3 regions of the Saccharopolyspora sp. NPDC002578 genome follow, and region 2 is predicted to be linked to each of the others. Evidence: riboswitches for the same ligand, from Rfam matches in the RefSeq annotation. Region 2 holds a riboswitch; each other region holds the start of a gene.
What was found. A riboswitch is a leader RNA that binds a small molecule or an ion and turns the genes downstream of it on or off. The one in region 2 is predicted to bind thiamine pyrophosphate.
Positions count from the first base shown of each region.

Region 1: another riboswitch for thiamine pyrophosphate. It lies ahead of thiD (bifunctional hydroxymethylpyrimidine kinase/phosphomethylpyrimidine kinase); the one in region 2 lies ahead of thiC (phosphomethylpyrimidine synthase ThiC).
Region 3: another riboswitch for thiamine pyrophosphate. It lies ahead of ACWD38_RS05960 (thiamine ABC transporter substrate-binding protein); the one in region 2 lies ahead of thiC (phosphomethylpyrimidine synthase ThiC).

Region 1 is NZ_JBSFWJ010000006.1:57,140-61,843, forward strand. It holds gene ACWD38_RS05125 (polysaccharide pyruvyl transferase family protein) at 1-1,010, shown strand, start outside; gene ACWD38_RS05130 (hypothetical protein) at 1,033-1,218, opposite strand; gene tenA (thiaminase II) at 1,539-2,252, opposite strand; gene thiD (bifunctional hydroxymethylpyrimidine kinase/phosphomethylpyrimidine kinase) at 2,278-3,111, opposite strand; TPP riboswitch at 3,105-3,203, opposite strand; gene ACWD38_RS05145 (biotin attachment protein) at 3,267-3,497, opposite strand; gene ACWD38_RS05150 (hypothetical protein) at 3,796-4,065, shown strand; gene ACWD38_RS05155 (hypothetical protein) at 4,141-4,704, shown strand, end outside.
Region 2 is NZ_JBSFWJ010000018.1:90,683-95,386, forward strand. It holds gene ACWD38_RS11885 (LytR C-terminal domain-containing protein) at 1-391, opposite strand, end outside; gene ACWD38_RS11890 (DUF3263 domain-containing protein) at 391-723, opposite strand; gene ACWD38_RS11895 (peptide deformylase) at 1,090-1,671, shown strand; gene ACWD38_RS11900 (Uma2 family endonuclease) at 1,675-2,058, opposite strand; gene ACWD38_RS11905 (hypothetical protein) at 1,991-2,284, opposite strand; TPP riboswitch at 2,410-2,535, shown strand; gene thiC (phosphomethylpyrimidine synthase ThiC) at 2,529-4,178, shown strand; gene thiD (bifunctional hydroxymethylpyrimidine kinase/phosphomethylpyrimidine kinase) at 4,413-4,704, shown strand, end outside.
Region 3 is NZ_JBSFWJ010000007.1:71,612-76,315, forward strand. It holds gene ACWD38_RS05950 (ABC transporter ATP-binding protein) at 1-260, opposite strand, end outside; gene ACWD38_RS05955 (ABC transporter permease) at 260-1,858, opposite strand; gene ACWD38_RS05960 (thiamine ABC transporter substrate-binding protein) at 1,855-2,901, opposite strand; TPP riboswitch at 2,947-3,057, opposite strand; gene ACWD38_RS05965 (4a-hydroxytetrahydrobiopterin dehydratase) at 3,127-3,420, shown strand; gene ACWD38_RS05970 (FAD-dependent oxidoreductase) at 3,423-4,382, opposite strand.

The DNA of each region.
Region 1 (4,704 bases), on a different contig from region 2:
AGGTGTGGGTGGACTGCCCCAACCCCGGTCCCAGCGAGGTGCTGCTGGGGCACCTGCACCCGCACGTCCGGTTCACCGACACGCTGTGGCGGCTGTGCTGGTCCGCGCCCTCCGACGAGCCGTGGGAAGTGGCGTCGTTCGTGCAGCACGCCATGATCAACCCGGGGCTCGCGCCGCACTGGCTGGCCGGCATCGAACTCGCCGCGCGGGCCGACCTGGTGCACATCATCGGCGGCGGGTTCATCAACGGGATCTGGCCGCGGCACTACGGGTTGCTGGCGGGCGCGGTCGCCGCGGTGCGCCGCTCCGGCGGGCGCGCGGTGATGACCGGGCAGGGCCTGTGGCCCGCGCCGGAGGAGGCGCACCCGCTGGTGCGCAACCTCGCTTCGCAGTTCGAGCTGATCGACGTCCGCGACGAGCCGTCCGCGGAGCTGCTCAACTCCGCGGGCCAGCTCACCGCGACCGGTGACGACATGTTCTTCGGCATCGAGCCGGAGCTGTACCGCACCGACGACCTGCGGGACGTGATGATCTGCCTGCAGTCGGACCTGCTGGACGTCACGGTGCCCGCGCTGGCCGGTTTCCTGCTCGACACGCTGCGCGCCTGGGACGTGCACCCGGAGCAGGTCGGGATCATCGAGGGAATCCCGCGGGTGGATCGGGAGGTCTTCGCGCTGGTCGAGCACGACCTGCCCGGTTCCCGGTTCTACGCCTTCTCCGAGATCATGGATCACGGCCTGCCCGCCGCCGCCGGTCAGCGCTGGTTGTCCACCCGGTTCCACATGCACCTGATGGCCGCGGCCGCCGGTGCGCACGGCGTCGCCGTGTCGATCAACTCCGGGTACTACACGAACAAGCACCGCTCGTTGATCCAGCGCGGCTCCGGCTGGGGCCTCAGCGAAGGGCTGCAGGTTCCGCCGCCGCCGCAGGAAGGCGGGTACGAGCAGTCCACGCTCGCCGCGCTGCAAGAGGCCAAGTCGAAGCTGGCCTGGTCGATCTACGGGGACTGACGCCGCCGGGCGGCGGCGTGCTTCACGCCGCCGCCTGCTCCGGTCCGCTCGCCGAAATCCCGCCCTGCGTCGCCGGATGCAGGACGTGGATCTCGGCGTCGGGTTTCTCGGCTTCCGCTTCCGCCTGGGCCGCCGCCGCGTCGCGTCGGCGGTCGGCGATGTAGAAGGGCGCTGCGGCCAGCACCGGCACCAGCATCCCCGCCAGCATGATCACAATAGAAGTACCCGTACTCAAAGGTCACCGAATCCCGCCGCCGCGGTGAGAAGAAGTCCCACGTCTGAACACGCCGAACGAACGTGTCGTAAACCTCATCGTCGTGGCGGAGGGTGTTCGTTAACACCACTCGAAAGTGCTCCTGATCACGAATTGATCGCGCCGCCGCAGCGCCTCTGACCACCCGACTCTCCGGTTCCACGCGCACCCGATCGACGCTACTCAGGGTGATCAAAAATCTCGGCCGTCGAGCCGCCCTCGCGACAGGGCGAAGCCTCGTGCGCAGGGAAGAACCGTGCCGCCGCAACGAGTTCTCAGGCCGGGAGCCAGCGCGCCGTCGGCCACTGCTCGCGATTCCACGCGCCGTCCCAGAACATCCACTCGTACTCGCTGGCGCGCGCGAACGCGGCCAGCATCCGCTGCCGCATCGGCGCATCGGCCGCCGCCGCGACCCGGTCCACGAGCTCGCGGGCGTTGAGCACCGCCGCCGCGAACTCGTCGTCGGCGTACGTCTCGATCCACCGCCGGTACGGGTGGCCCGACACGTCCCCGACGGCGGCCAGGATCTCGCTGCCCACGTGCTGGTACACCCAGAAGCACGGCAGGATCGCCGCCAGCAGCACCGGATACGGCTCCACCAGCGCGCTGCCGCGCAAGAACGAGGTGTAGGCCGTGCACGACGGCGAGGTCACCACCCCGGCGAGGTCGGCCTCGGTGAGCCCGAACTCCTCCACGTACCCGGCGTGCAACCGGCGTTCCTCCACCAGCGCGCCTTGCGCCGCACCGGCCAGGAACGCCGCGTCGGCGGGGTCCTCCGCCCGCGTGGACGCCGCGGTCAGCGCCTGCGCGAAACCGACCAGGTACCGCGCGTCCTGCACGATGTAGAACGCGAACCGCTCCCGGTCCAGCGCGCCGTCGGTGAGCGCCGCGTTGAACGGGTGCTCGACGATGGCCTGCTGCAACGCGGCGGTGTGCTCCCACGCGCCCGCGCAGAAACCGCCGGGCGGTGGGGCGGGAAGCCTGCTCATGAACGGTCCCTCCAGAAGATCGGGTTCACCACCAGCGGTGGAAGTGGTGCACGGGGCCGTGCCCCCGGCCCACGTCCAGCCGGTCCGCGGCGCGCAACGCCTCGGTCAGGTACTCCTTGCCGTCGCGGACCGCCGAGGACCAGTCCGGCCGCTGCGGGCGCAGTGCCGCGATGGCCGCCGACAACGTGCACCCGGTGCCGTGGTCGTTCGTGGTCTCGATCCGCTCGCGGCGCAGGAACTCGGCTTCGCCGTCGCCGCGGAAGAGGTCGAGGCTCGCCGCCTCGCGCAGGTGCCCGCCCTTGAGCAGCACCTGCTTGGCGCCCAAGCCGGTCAGCCGCTCGGCCTGCCCGGCCATCCCGCCGGAGTCGGTGATCTCCCGCTCCCCCAGCAGATCCGCTGCCTCCGGCAGGTTCGGCGTGATCAGGTCCACTCGCGGCAGCAGCTCGTCGCGCAGCACCGCGACCGCCTCGTCGGCGAGCAGCCGGTGCCCGCTCTTGGCGACCATCACCGGATCCAGCACCACGTGCGGCGGCGCGTAGCGGTCGAGCACGGCCACGACCGCGCGGATCACCCCGGTTCCCGCCAGCATCCCGATCTTCACCGCGTCCACCCGCACGTCGTCGAGCAGCGTGGTGAGCTGGGAGGTGACGAACTCCGGCGGTACTTCCCGCACCTCGGCGACGCCGGTGGTGGTCTGCGCGACCAGCGCCGTCACCACCGACATGCCGTAGGCGCCGTTGGCGGAGAAGGCTTTCAGGTCGGCTTGAATCCCGGCACCGCCGCTGGGGTCGGTTCCGGCGATCGTCAGCACGTTGGGAACGGGCCGGGCGAATTCCGGCCGGGCAGCACGAACGGTCACGTGGGTGACGTCCCTCCGCTAGCACGAACTAGGTCAGGTTCGACGGGTCTGCTCTCAGCCCGGCCGCTCGCCGGGCACCCCGCGTCACTGCCCCCAACCTAGCAAGCACGGTCAACCCGCCGGAGTCGCCGATCTCGCCGTGCCCTGCGCCGCTCTCATTCGATGAGCCCGATGACCGCTCCCGCGGCGAAGTGCTCGCCCGCCGCGCCCTGCCGCCACAACGTGCCCGAGGCGGAGGCGCGCACGGTGCGCCGGACGCCGTCGGTCACCACCTCCGCGACGGCGGTGCCGCTGCGCACCGGGGCGCCGTCGGCCGCCAGCCAGCGGGCGAGGACCCCCGGCTCGTGCGGATCCTGCCGCGGCCAGGGGAAGTGCAGGTCCGTCACGAGCACACGCCTCCGCAATCGATCATCGTTGCGGTCAGCATGAGCGGTGATCCTTCTCACCACAAGCGAAGCGCGTGCTCGGCTTCGTACGTCGAGTGGCCCAGCGCGGCATCCGCGCCGGACCGAGGGTGCTCCGCCGAACAGCCGCATTAACACGATCGGAGCAGCGCAGCCAGTCATTCCGGTAGCCACGCGAATGCAACGTGCGAGCTGATCGATCCGTCTAGAGTTCGAGATCCGGCCAAGCGGATCGAAGCGCGGCTCGGGACGTCCTGACAGGTATGGGGGTGGGAGCGAAGTGTTCCCCGATCAAGAGCACGTCTGGTGGATCGTCGGAGCAGGGCAGCGGGTCCGGCACGCGATCACGGTGCGCCCCGGTGCCAGACCCGCCGGTGATCCGGTGACCGCGCTGTGCGCGACGACGATCAAACTCCCGCACGAGACCTGGCCGGCCACCAAGGAACCGTCGAGCCGCCGCATCACCGAGCGTTGCCCGGAGTGCGAGCAGCACGTCGACGAACAGCTGGAGCGCGACCGGGATCTCGTGGTCACCACCTGGGACGCGTGAGCGCGAGCGAAGTCACACAGCCGACCGCTGATCACCTAGTGAGGCGACCCTGCGTGGCGGATTAAAGTTGACGCAATGGACACCACTGCCGACGCCCCTCAGTCCGCCCGCTCCCGCCGCTCGACCCGGCCGGATCCGGCGAAGGTCTGGGCTCCGCTGGCCGGTCTCGCCGATGCAGCGGCGCAGGGCGGGACGTCCGGAGCCGTCGCGATCACCCGCGGATTCGACCGCAACAGCAGGCTGCGCGCCAAGGCGCTGCGCGACCTGCTGGAGGAGCGGAACGTCGCGGCCATCGAGATCACGCCCGCGGTGGGCAGCGAACGCCTGCTCGCCGACACCGAGATCACCTCCGTGGTGAACCTCATCGGACCCGGTTCCTGGGCTCCCCACCGGCTGGCCGCGAAGCTGCGCACGCCGCTGCTGGCTCCGCGCGCGGAGGAGAACTCCGAGCAGGACGAGGTCGCCAGGGACGTCATCGGCGTCACCGGTGCCGAAGGGGCGCGCGACGTCGCCCTCTCGCACGTCGCGGTGCGCCCGGAGTCCGACGGCGAGGGCAGCCTCATCGTCACCGCCGACGGCGAACCGCTGTCGGTGCCAGGTGGCGCCGCCGCGATCACCTTGCGCGAGCAGCGGCTGGAG
Region 2 (4,704 bases):
GCGCCAAGCCCTTGATGGTGCTGTTGTTGTAGACCCGCACGACGATGTGCTGCCGGCCGTGCTCGGCGTCCGGCGCTTCCGGGCGCGGCTGGTTCACCGGCGGGGCCTGCGGCTCGGGATCCGGCAGCTGCGGCGGCTCCTCGGCGGCGGGCGGCGGCTGCGCGATCGACGAGGACGGCGGCGGTTCCTCGGAACTCGCGGGCAGCGGCGGCAACGGCGGCAGCGGCGCCTCCGTCTGCTGCTGATCGACCGGCGGCGCCGCGGCGTCATCCGAGCCGCCGGAGACCAAGGTCGTCAGGCCGATCACGGCCGAGAGCGCGCCCGCTCCGATGAGGGCGTAACCGCCGATCTTCGCGGCGGACGGGCTGGTCGGGGGTTCCCCGGAAGTCATCAGTGCCACTCGATTCCCAGTCGGCGGGCCTGCCGGGCACGCTGCCGACTCGCCCGCACCTTGCGCAAACGTTTGATCAGCATCGGATCCACCCTGGCCGCCGCCGGGTCGTCCAACAGGTTGTTCAGCACCTGGTAGTACCGCGTGCCGGACATGTCGAACAGCTCGCGGATGGCCCGTTCCTTGCCGCCCGCGCCCTTCCACCACTGCCGTTCGAACGCGAGGATGCTCAGCTCGCGATCGCCGAGCTCCCGATCGGCCGAGGCACCCGCCGCCCGTTCCGCGAACGCCGAATCGTCCGATGTGGACGGTTCGGCGGGAACTCGCGGCAGCGGCTCGGTGGGCGGGTCGACCGGCCGCAAGTGCCTGCCGGGCACCGGTTCCGGAGCCGCTTCGCGCTGCCCGTCGGTACGCGCCAATTCCTCGCACTGCCGGGCGATCTCGTGCACGGTCAGCATCTGGGCGGCGTCCATCTGGCTCCTCGCGTCGCGATCCGGGGACCCCCGCGTTCGCCGGAATCACACGCGTGTGATTCCGCCCCCATTACATCACGCGTCCCCGAAGGCCGTGCGCGGCCAACACGCCCTCGGCGGAGATCCGCGAACCGCCCGACGAAGATCACTCCGATGGGCGTCGCGCGCCGCGCGAACGGCCACGCCCGAGGCGGGTCGCGGCGGCGTACCGATATCCTCCGCCGCATGGCTGTTCACCCGATCCGCATCGTGGGCGACCCGGTTCTGCACCACCCCACCCGCCCCGTCGAGCACTTCGACGAGGCGCTGCGCACCCTGGTCGACGACATGTTCGAGACGAACACCGCCGCCAACGGTGCCGGGCTCGCAGCCACCCAGATCGGCGTCGACCTGCGGGTCTTCGTCTACGACTGCCCCGACGACGAGGGCGTGCGGCACCGCGGCGTGGTGGTCAACCCGACGCTGGAGACGAGCGCGATCCCCGAGACGATGCCGGACCCGGACGATGACTGGGAAGGCTGCCTGTCGGTGCCCGGCGAGGCGTTCCCGACCGGGCGGGCGAGCTGGGCGAAGGTCACCGGGTTCGACGTGGACGGCTCGCCCGTGGAGGTCGAGGGCACCGGGTTCTTCGCCCGCTGCCTGCAGCACGAGACCGACCATCTGGACGGCTACCTGTACTTGAACCGGCTGATCGGGCGCAACGCGCGCGCGGCGAAGAAAGCGGTGAAGCGCAACGGCTGGGGCGTTCCCGGCCACTCCTGGGACCCGGCGGTCGAAGGCGACCCGTTCGCCGACGACGAGGACTGAACCTCACCGCGGGAAGTCCTCCGTTTCCAGCGTGACGTCGAACGGCGACGGCAGCTCGATCGGCTTCCCGAACGGGACGGCGTGCGATTCCCGGTAGGCGTCGCCATCGGGTTCGGAGAACAGCGTGACCGTGGGCCAGCGCGGCGCGAAGCGGTCGATGAGCAGGTACAGCGGAATTCCGGCCTGCGCGTACGCCTCGTGCTTGGCGCCGCGGTCGGTCTCGGCACCGCTCTTCGACGTGATCTCCACGGCGAGCAGGGCGTCTTCGCCCGGCAACACGACCGCCGGTGTCATTCGCTCCCGCAAAGCCACCAGCAGATCAGGCACCACGATTCGCGAGGTAGACGGCGTTGCGATGCCTTGGGTCTGCAGAACCCTCCCAATCATCGGGTAGCGCCCGGACCAGAGCCTTGTTGACCCTGCTTCCGATGAGATTGTGGTTCTGACCTGGCGGCGGGGACATCACGATCCTCTCCTCGATGATCTCCGCGCGCCAGCCTTCTGGAAGGTCGAGGCGGTTCCAGACCTCGACGAACGTCTCCCAGGACGATTCCTGGAGCACCGGTGCAGCACTCACAGCGCGATCACCTCCTGTGCTGGTGTCGTCGCGCACTGTAACCTCCAGGTCTGACAAGAGTTCGTTTTCCCTGCTAGACAGCCTATCCCTGATCCGCCGCGCCGTCATCGACCCGAATCGGGGCTTGGCAGACCGTGGCGGCGCGGCTAACGTCGGCGCCGACAACTGATCGCGGGAGCTCGCACCGGAAGCGGGCTGAGAGGGCGGCTGGATCATCCGATCCGGGGCCGCCGACCGCCTGAACCTGACCGGATAATGCCGGCGTAGGGAGTGAACGGCCATGGCCGACGTGCGTCCCCCTCTGTCCACTGCGGACTCGAATGCCACCGGGACCGGTGTGACCACCGGGCCGATCAGCGGTTCCCGCAAGGTGCACCGCGAGGTCGGCGGCCTGCGGGTGCCCGCCCGCCGGATCGAGCTCAGCAACGGCGAGCACCTCGACGTCTACGACACCTCCGGGCCCTACACCGACGACACCGCGACCATCGACGTCCACAAAGGACTCCCGGAGACCCGCGCCGGCTGGTCCGCCGAGCACCGGACGCAGCTGGCCTGGGCGAAGGCGGGCGTGATCACCCGCGAGATGGAGTTCGTCGCCGCCCGCGAGGACCTGCCCGCCGAGCTGGTGCGCGACGAGATCGCCCGCGGTCGCGCGGTGCTGCCCGCCAACCGGTGCCACCCCGAGAGCGAACCGATGATCATCGGGAAGAAGTTCCTGGTGAAGGTCAACGCGAACATCGGCAACTCGGCGGTGACCTCGTCGGTGGAGGAGGAGGTCGAGAAGATGGTGTGGGCGGCCCGCTGGGGCGCCGACACGATCATGGACCTGTCCACCGGCAAGCGCATCCACGAGACGCGCGAGCGCATCCTGCGCAACTCGCCGGTGCCGGTCGGCACCGTGCCGATCTACCAGGCGCTGGAGAAGGTCAACGGCGACCCGGCCCGGCTGACCTGGGAGATCTACCGGGACACCGTGATCGAACAGTGCGAGCAGGGCGTCGACTACATGACCGTGCACGCCGGAGTGCTGCTGCGGTACGTGCCGCTGACCGCGCAGCGCGTCACCGGCATCGTCTCCCGCGGCGGCTCGATCATGGCCGCGTGGTGCCTGGCGCACCACCGCGAGAGCTTCCTCTACACGCACTTCTCCGAGCTGTGCGAGATCCTGCGCGACTACGACGTCACCTTCTCCCTCGGCGACGGCCTGCGCCCCGGCTCCATCGCCGACGCCAACGACCGCGCCCAGTTCGCCGAACTGGAGACGCTCGGCGAGCTCACCCGCATCGCCCGCGAACACGACGTGCAGGTGATGATCGAAGGCCCCGGCCACGTGCCGATGCACAAGATCGCGGAGAACGTGCGGCTCGAGGAGGAGCTGTGCGACGAGGCGCCGTTCTACACGCTGGGGCCGCTGACCACCGACATCGCGCCCGCCTACGACCACATCACCTCCGGGATCGGCGCGGCGATGATCGCGCAGGCCGGCACGGCGATGCTCTGCTACGTCACGCCGAAGGAGCACCTCGGACTGCCCGACCGGGACGACGTGAAGACCGGGGTGATCACCTACAAGATCGCCGCGCACGCCGGTGACCTCGCCAAGGGGCATCCGCGCGCTCAGGAGTGGGACGACGCGCTGTCGAAGGCGCGCTTCGAGTTCCGCTGGACCGACCAGTTCCACCTGGCGCTCGACCCCGACACCGCGAAGGCCTACCACGACCAGACGCTGCCCGCGGAACCCGCGAAGACCGCGCACTTCTGCTCGATGTGCGGGCCGAAGTTCTGCTCCATGAAGATCACCCAGGACGTGCGCGACTACGCCGAGAAGCACGGCCTCACCAGCGTCGAGGCGATCGAGGAAGGCATGCGGGAGAAGTCCGAGGAGTTCACCGGCTCCGGCGGCGAGGTCTACCTCCCCATCGTCAACTGACCGGAGTGAACGGACCGTTCGTCCCATCCGGCTGGACGAACGGTCCGTTCACCCGCTTCCGAGCACCCGCGGCGGCGCTCCCGATTCGAGGTGAACGGACCGCTTGCCCAACGGGTTCGGACGAACGGTCCGTTCACTCGCTTCCGGGCACGGCGGGCAGTGCTCGGGTGTTTCGCATCGGCAGGTTCCACACGGGCCGGATCGTCGGCGGGAAGGGGTCGTAGCATGGGCCGGATGCACGCGACACCCGCCCACCTGCGACAACCGGCGCACGACACGGCGCCGCCGACGGCGCTGACCATCGCCGGTTCCGACTCCGGCGGCAGCGCCGGCATGCACGCCGACCTCCGGGCCTTCTTCTCCTGCGGGGTGCACGGCATGACGGCCGTGACCGCGGTGACCGTGCAGAACACCGTCGGCGTCACCGGGCTCGTGGAGATCCCGCCGGAGACCGTCGCCGCGCAGATCGCCGCCGTCGCCTCCGACATCGGGGTGGACGCGGCGAAGACCGGGGTGCTGTCGTCGG
Region 3 (4,704 bases), on a different contig from region 2:
GGGAACAGCTGCCCGTCCTGGAAGACCATCCCGAACCTGCGCTGGTGCACCGGGACCGCGTCGAGGTCGCGTCCGTTCCAGCGCACCGCTCCCGCCGTGGGCCGTTCCAGCCCGGCGACGGTCCGCAGCAGAGTGGACTTGCCGCAACCGGACGGCCCGAGCAGCGCCAGGACCTCGCCGTCCAGCACGGACAGATCCACCTCGCGCACCGCCGTCGTCTCGCCGAAGCGGACGGTGAGCCCGTGCACTTCCAGCCCCATCAGAATTCCTCCACGGCGTCGGTACGTCCTCGGAGCCGTTCGATGAGCACGACGCCGAGCACGGTGACGATCATCAGCAACGTGCACGCGGCGTAGGCGAGTTGCGAATTGAGCTCGCCGGGCCTGCCGAGCAGCCGGGCGATGGCCACGGGCAGGGTCGGCGCGTCGGGCCGGGCGAGGAAGCCGGTGGCACCGAACTCGCCGAGCGCGATGACGAATCCGAAACCCGCCGCGGCCAGCACGGTTCGCGCGGCGAGCGGAACGTCGATCTCGCGCCGGACCCGCCACGGCCCGGCGCCCAACGTCGCGGCGGCCTGGCGCAGTCGTTCGTCGATGGCCCGCAGCACCGGCAGCACCATGCGGATCACCAGCGGTGTCACCACCAGCGCTTGCGCGAACGGCACCAGCAGCGGCGAGGTCCGCAGATCTCCCGGCAGCGAACCGAGCGTGATCAGGTACCCGAAGCCGACGGTCACCGCGGACACGCCCAGCGGCAGCATCAGGGCCAGGTCGAGGCTTTCGGCGATGGCCCGGCGCCGGATCGCGACGAGCACGAAGGACGCCAGCAGCCCGAACAGCAGCGCCATCCAGGTCGCGTCGACGGCGGTGCGCACCGAGTTGAGCGCCGCTTCGAGCCCGGTGACCTCCAACGTCCCGTTCTGCCCGGTGCCCAGCAGCGCCCGGTACCCCGCGAGCCCCCACCCGTCCCTGGTGGACACCGATCGCAGCAGCAAGGTCACGATCGGCGTGCCGAGCCCGCACAGCACCAGCCCGGCGAGCCCGACGACCCACCACTCCGCTCCCTGCGGACGCCGCGCGGTGTCGGACGGCGCGCGCAGCCGCAGCGCCGTTTCCCGGCGTCGTCGCGCGACGGTCGCGACCAGCAGCGCGGCGACGACGGCCGCGAGCTGCAGCAGCGACAGCGCCGCCGCGCCGGGGAGGTCCAGCAGCTGCACGGTGCGCAGGTAGATCTCCGTCTCCAGCGTCCGCAGCTCACCACCCCCGAGCACCAGCACCACGCCGAAGCTGGTGGCGCTGAACAGGAACACGACCGAGGCGGCCGATCCCAGTGCGGGCAGCAGCGCGGGCAGCGTCACCGAGGTGAACGCGCGCAACCGGCTCGCGCCGAGCGATCGGGCAGCGTCCTCCATCCGCCGGTCGAGGTGGCTCCACAGCCCGCTCACGGTGCGCGCGACGACGGCGACGTTGAAGAACGCGTTGGCCAGCACGATCGCGAGCACCCCGGCATCGGCGCCGAACAACGCCCGGAACGCCATGCCCACCACGATCGTCGGCAGCACGAACGGCACGGTCACCGCGACCCGCAGCAGCCCGCGGCCGGGGACCGCGAGCCGGGCCAGCACGTAGGCCAGCGGCAGTCCCGCCAGCAACGCGACGGCGGTGGACGCGGCGGCTTGCCCGAGCGTGAAGCCCACGAGCCGCCACGTCGACGGCTCGACCAGCACCGCCCCGACTTCACCGCGCAGTCCCAGCCCGACGATCGCCGCGACGGGCCAGGCGAAGAACAGCCCGAGGAAACCGAGCACGATCACCGCGGCGAGCGCCACGGGCAACCGCCGGCGGAGGCCGTGGTTCATCCCCGCACCAGCGTCCGCCACTGCTCCACCCAGCGGTCCCGGTCGCGTTCCACCTCGGCTGCGGGCAGCTCCGCCGGGCCCTGCGGCAGCGGCGCGCTCTCCGCCCAGCCCGGAGGCAGCGCGACCCCGTCGACCGCGGGGTACACGTACATCTGGTCCGGCACCTGCGCTTGGAATTCAGGTGAGAGCAGGAAGTCGACGACTTCACCGGCGGCCTGCGGGTCCTTCGCCCCGGCCAGCACACCGGCGTACTCGACCTGCCGGTAGCAGGTGTCGAGCAGCGCCCGGGTGCGCGGGCGGCCGGTCTCGTCGACCTCCGCGGCGGGCGAGGAGGCGTAGGACAGCACGATCGGCCGCGGCCCCTGCCCGGTGGATCCGGAGAAGTCCTGGTTGTAGGCCTCTTCCCAACCGGCGGAGAGCTTCACGTCGTTCGCGGTCAGGTCCCGCCAGTAGTCCTGCCAGCCGGGATCGCCGAAGGCGGCGACGGTGCCGAGCAGGAACGCGAGCCCGGGTGAGGACGTCGTCGGGTCCGGTAACGCGATCAGCCCGCGGTAGCGGGGGTCGGTGAGGTCGCGCAACGTCGCGGGCTCCGGCACCCGGTGCTGCGCGAACCAGCCGGTGTCGATGTTCAGGCACACGTCGGCGACGTCGATCGCGGTGAGCCGCTGCTCCTGGTCCTGCGCGTACCGCTGCGGTCCGCGTTCGGCCGCGGCGGACCGGTGCGGCGCGAACACGCCTGCGCCGAGCGCGCGGGACGCGAACGTCGAGTCGACGCCGTAGGCGACGTCGCCGAGCGGCGCGGCTCGGGACAGCACCAGCTTGTTCGTCAGCTCGCCCGCGTCACCGCTGTTGCGGACTTCCAGGTGGATGCCGCTGCGCCGTTCGAAGTCGGCGAGCACGGCGGGGTCGGCGACGAACGAATCGTGCGCGACGAGCGTGACGGTGCGCGCGGCGGGCTCCGGGCCGGAGCTCCCGATGAGCGAGCACCCGGTGGTGAGCGAGGCGACCGCAAGGGCGGCGACCCAGCGCAGGTAACGGTTCAACGGTCCTCCCGAGCAGCACACGGCAACGGCCACGTGTGCAACGTCGAGCTGATCGCGACACCTCCCTGCGCCGGCATGATCCGGTTCAGGTGCGGACGGTCGAGGGGATTCGCCCCTCCTCTCAGCCCAGCGCGCTGGACTCCCGTGGCGACGGCAGTCTACGTGTCACCGCTCCGGGTGGGGCCGACGGTCGCAATCCGGCCGGTCGACCACCACCATGGAGCCATGACCGAACTGCTGAACGACACCCAGGTCGCCGAAGCGCTCGCCGGACTGCCGGAGTGGGCCCAGGACGGAACCACGATCACGCGGACGGTGGAGTTCGCGAGCTTCCCGCAGGCCATCCAGGGCGTGAACCGGATCGCGGAGATCGCCGAGAGCGAGAACCACCACCCGGACATCGACATCCGCTGGCGCAAGGTCACGTTCTCGCTGTCGACGCATTCGCAGGGCGGCATCACGGCGAAGGACGTCACGCTGGCGGAGGAGATCGACGGGGTCGTCGACGCCCTGTCCTGACCTCAGCCGGTCAGCACCAGCTCGGCGGCTTCCGCGGCGCAGCCCCAGGACAGCGCGACGCCGCACCCGGAGTGCCCGTAGTTGTGCACGACGGTGCCGCCGCCGAACCGCTCGACCTCCAGCCTGACCGCGTCCCGTCCGGGGCGGAGTCCCACGGTCTCGCCGAGCACGTCGGCTCCGGCGAGCAGCGGTTCGACGTGCGCGCAGCGCCGCAGGATGGCGGCGCCCGCTTCGCGTCCGGGGATGCGCGACCAGTCCTGGTCGACCGCGGTACCGCCGAGCACCACGTGGTCGCCGTGCGGCATGTACGCGGTGAACTCGGGGCCGGCTCCGATCTCCACGAAGTACTCGGTGACACCGGGGTTGCGCACGACGACGTGCTGGCCCCGCACGGGACGCACTCCGGGATCGCCGACGAGTTCGTGCGCGCCCACTCCGGTGCAGTTCACGACCCTGCCCGCTTCCTCGACCGCTTCGACCAGCGAGGACACCGGGCTGAGCAGCAGTTCCCCACCGGCGGCCCGGAACCGCTCGGTGAGGTGGTCGAGGTAGCGCGGCATGTCGATCAGCGGCGCGGTCGCCCGGTAGCCGCTGACGAACCCGTCCGGTAGCTCGTCGGGTGCGCAACGGCGCAGGTCGGGCAGCAGCAGCGCCTCGGGCGGCAGCTGGTCGCCGAGGTCGACGCGGGCCGCCATCCGCCCGGCGGCGAGGTGCACGCCGCTGGTGTCGTCGGCGGCGAGTTCGACGAGGCGGTGGTAGGTGCGGGCGACCCAGCCCTGAACGCGGTCGGCGGGTTGCAGCAGCGCCGGCCCCCACATCGCCCCGGCGACGGCCGAGGTGGTCTCGGCGGGCCGTTCGTCGGTGCGGATGCGCACCGGGACACCGGCTTCGGCGAGGGTGACGGCGGTGCTGAGACCGGTCACTCCGGCACCGATGACCAGGACGGGCTCGGTGGTAGCCATCTTCGGCACGCTAGCAGCGATGCCCGCTGCGCACGGCCCGCTTCGACGGGCGCGGGCGGACGGTGGCCGTCACCCCGTCGACGGCGGGGCGGGAGCAGTGCTCGAACGGTGCGGGGTGGGCGGCGGCGCCCGCCGCATCGCGCGCGGCGGGCCATCCCGCGAAATCGCGGATTTCGCCTGCTAGTCCTCAAGAATGGTGATCGTTCCGGTGTCACCACAGTTACCGCAACCCTTGCCGTTGCAGTCCCCGCAGATCGAGGTGATGAGCTGCATGGGCACAACTTAAAGCGGCCGGTAACGCCATGCGAATCATGACACCCGG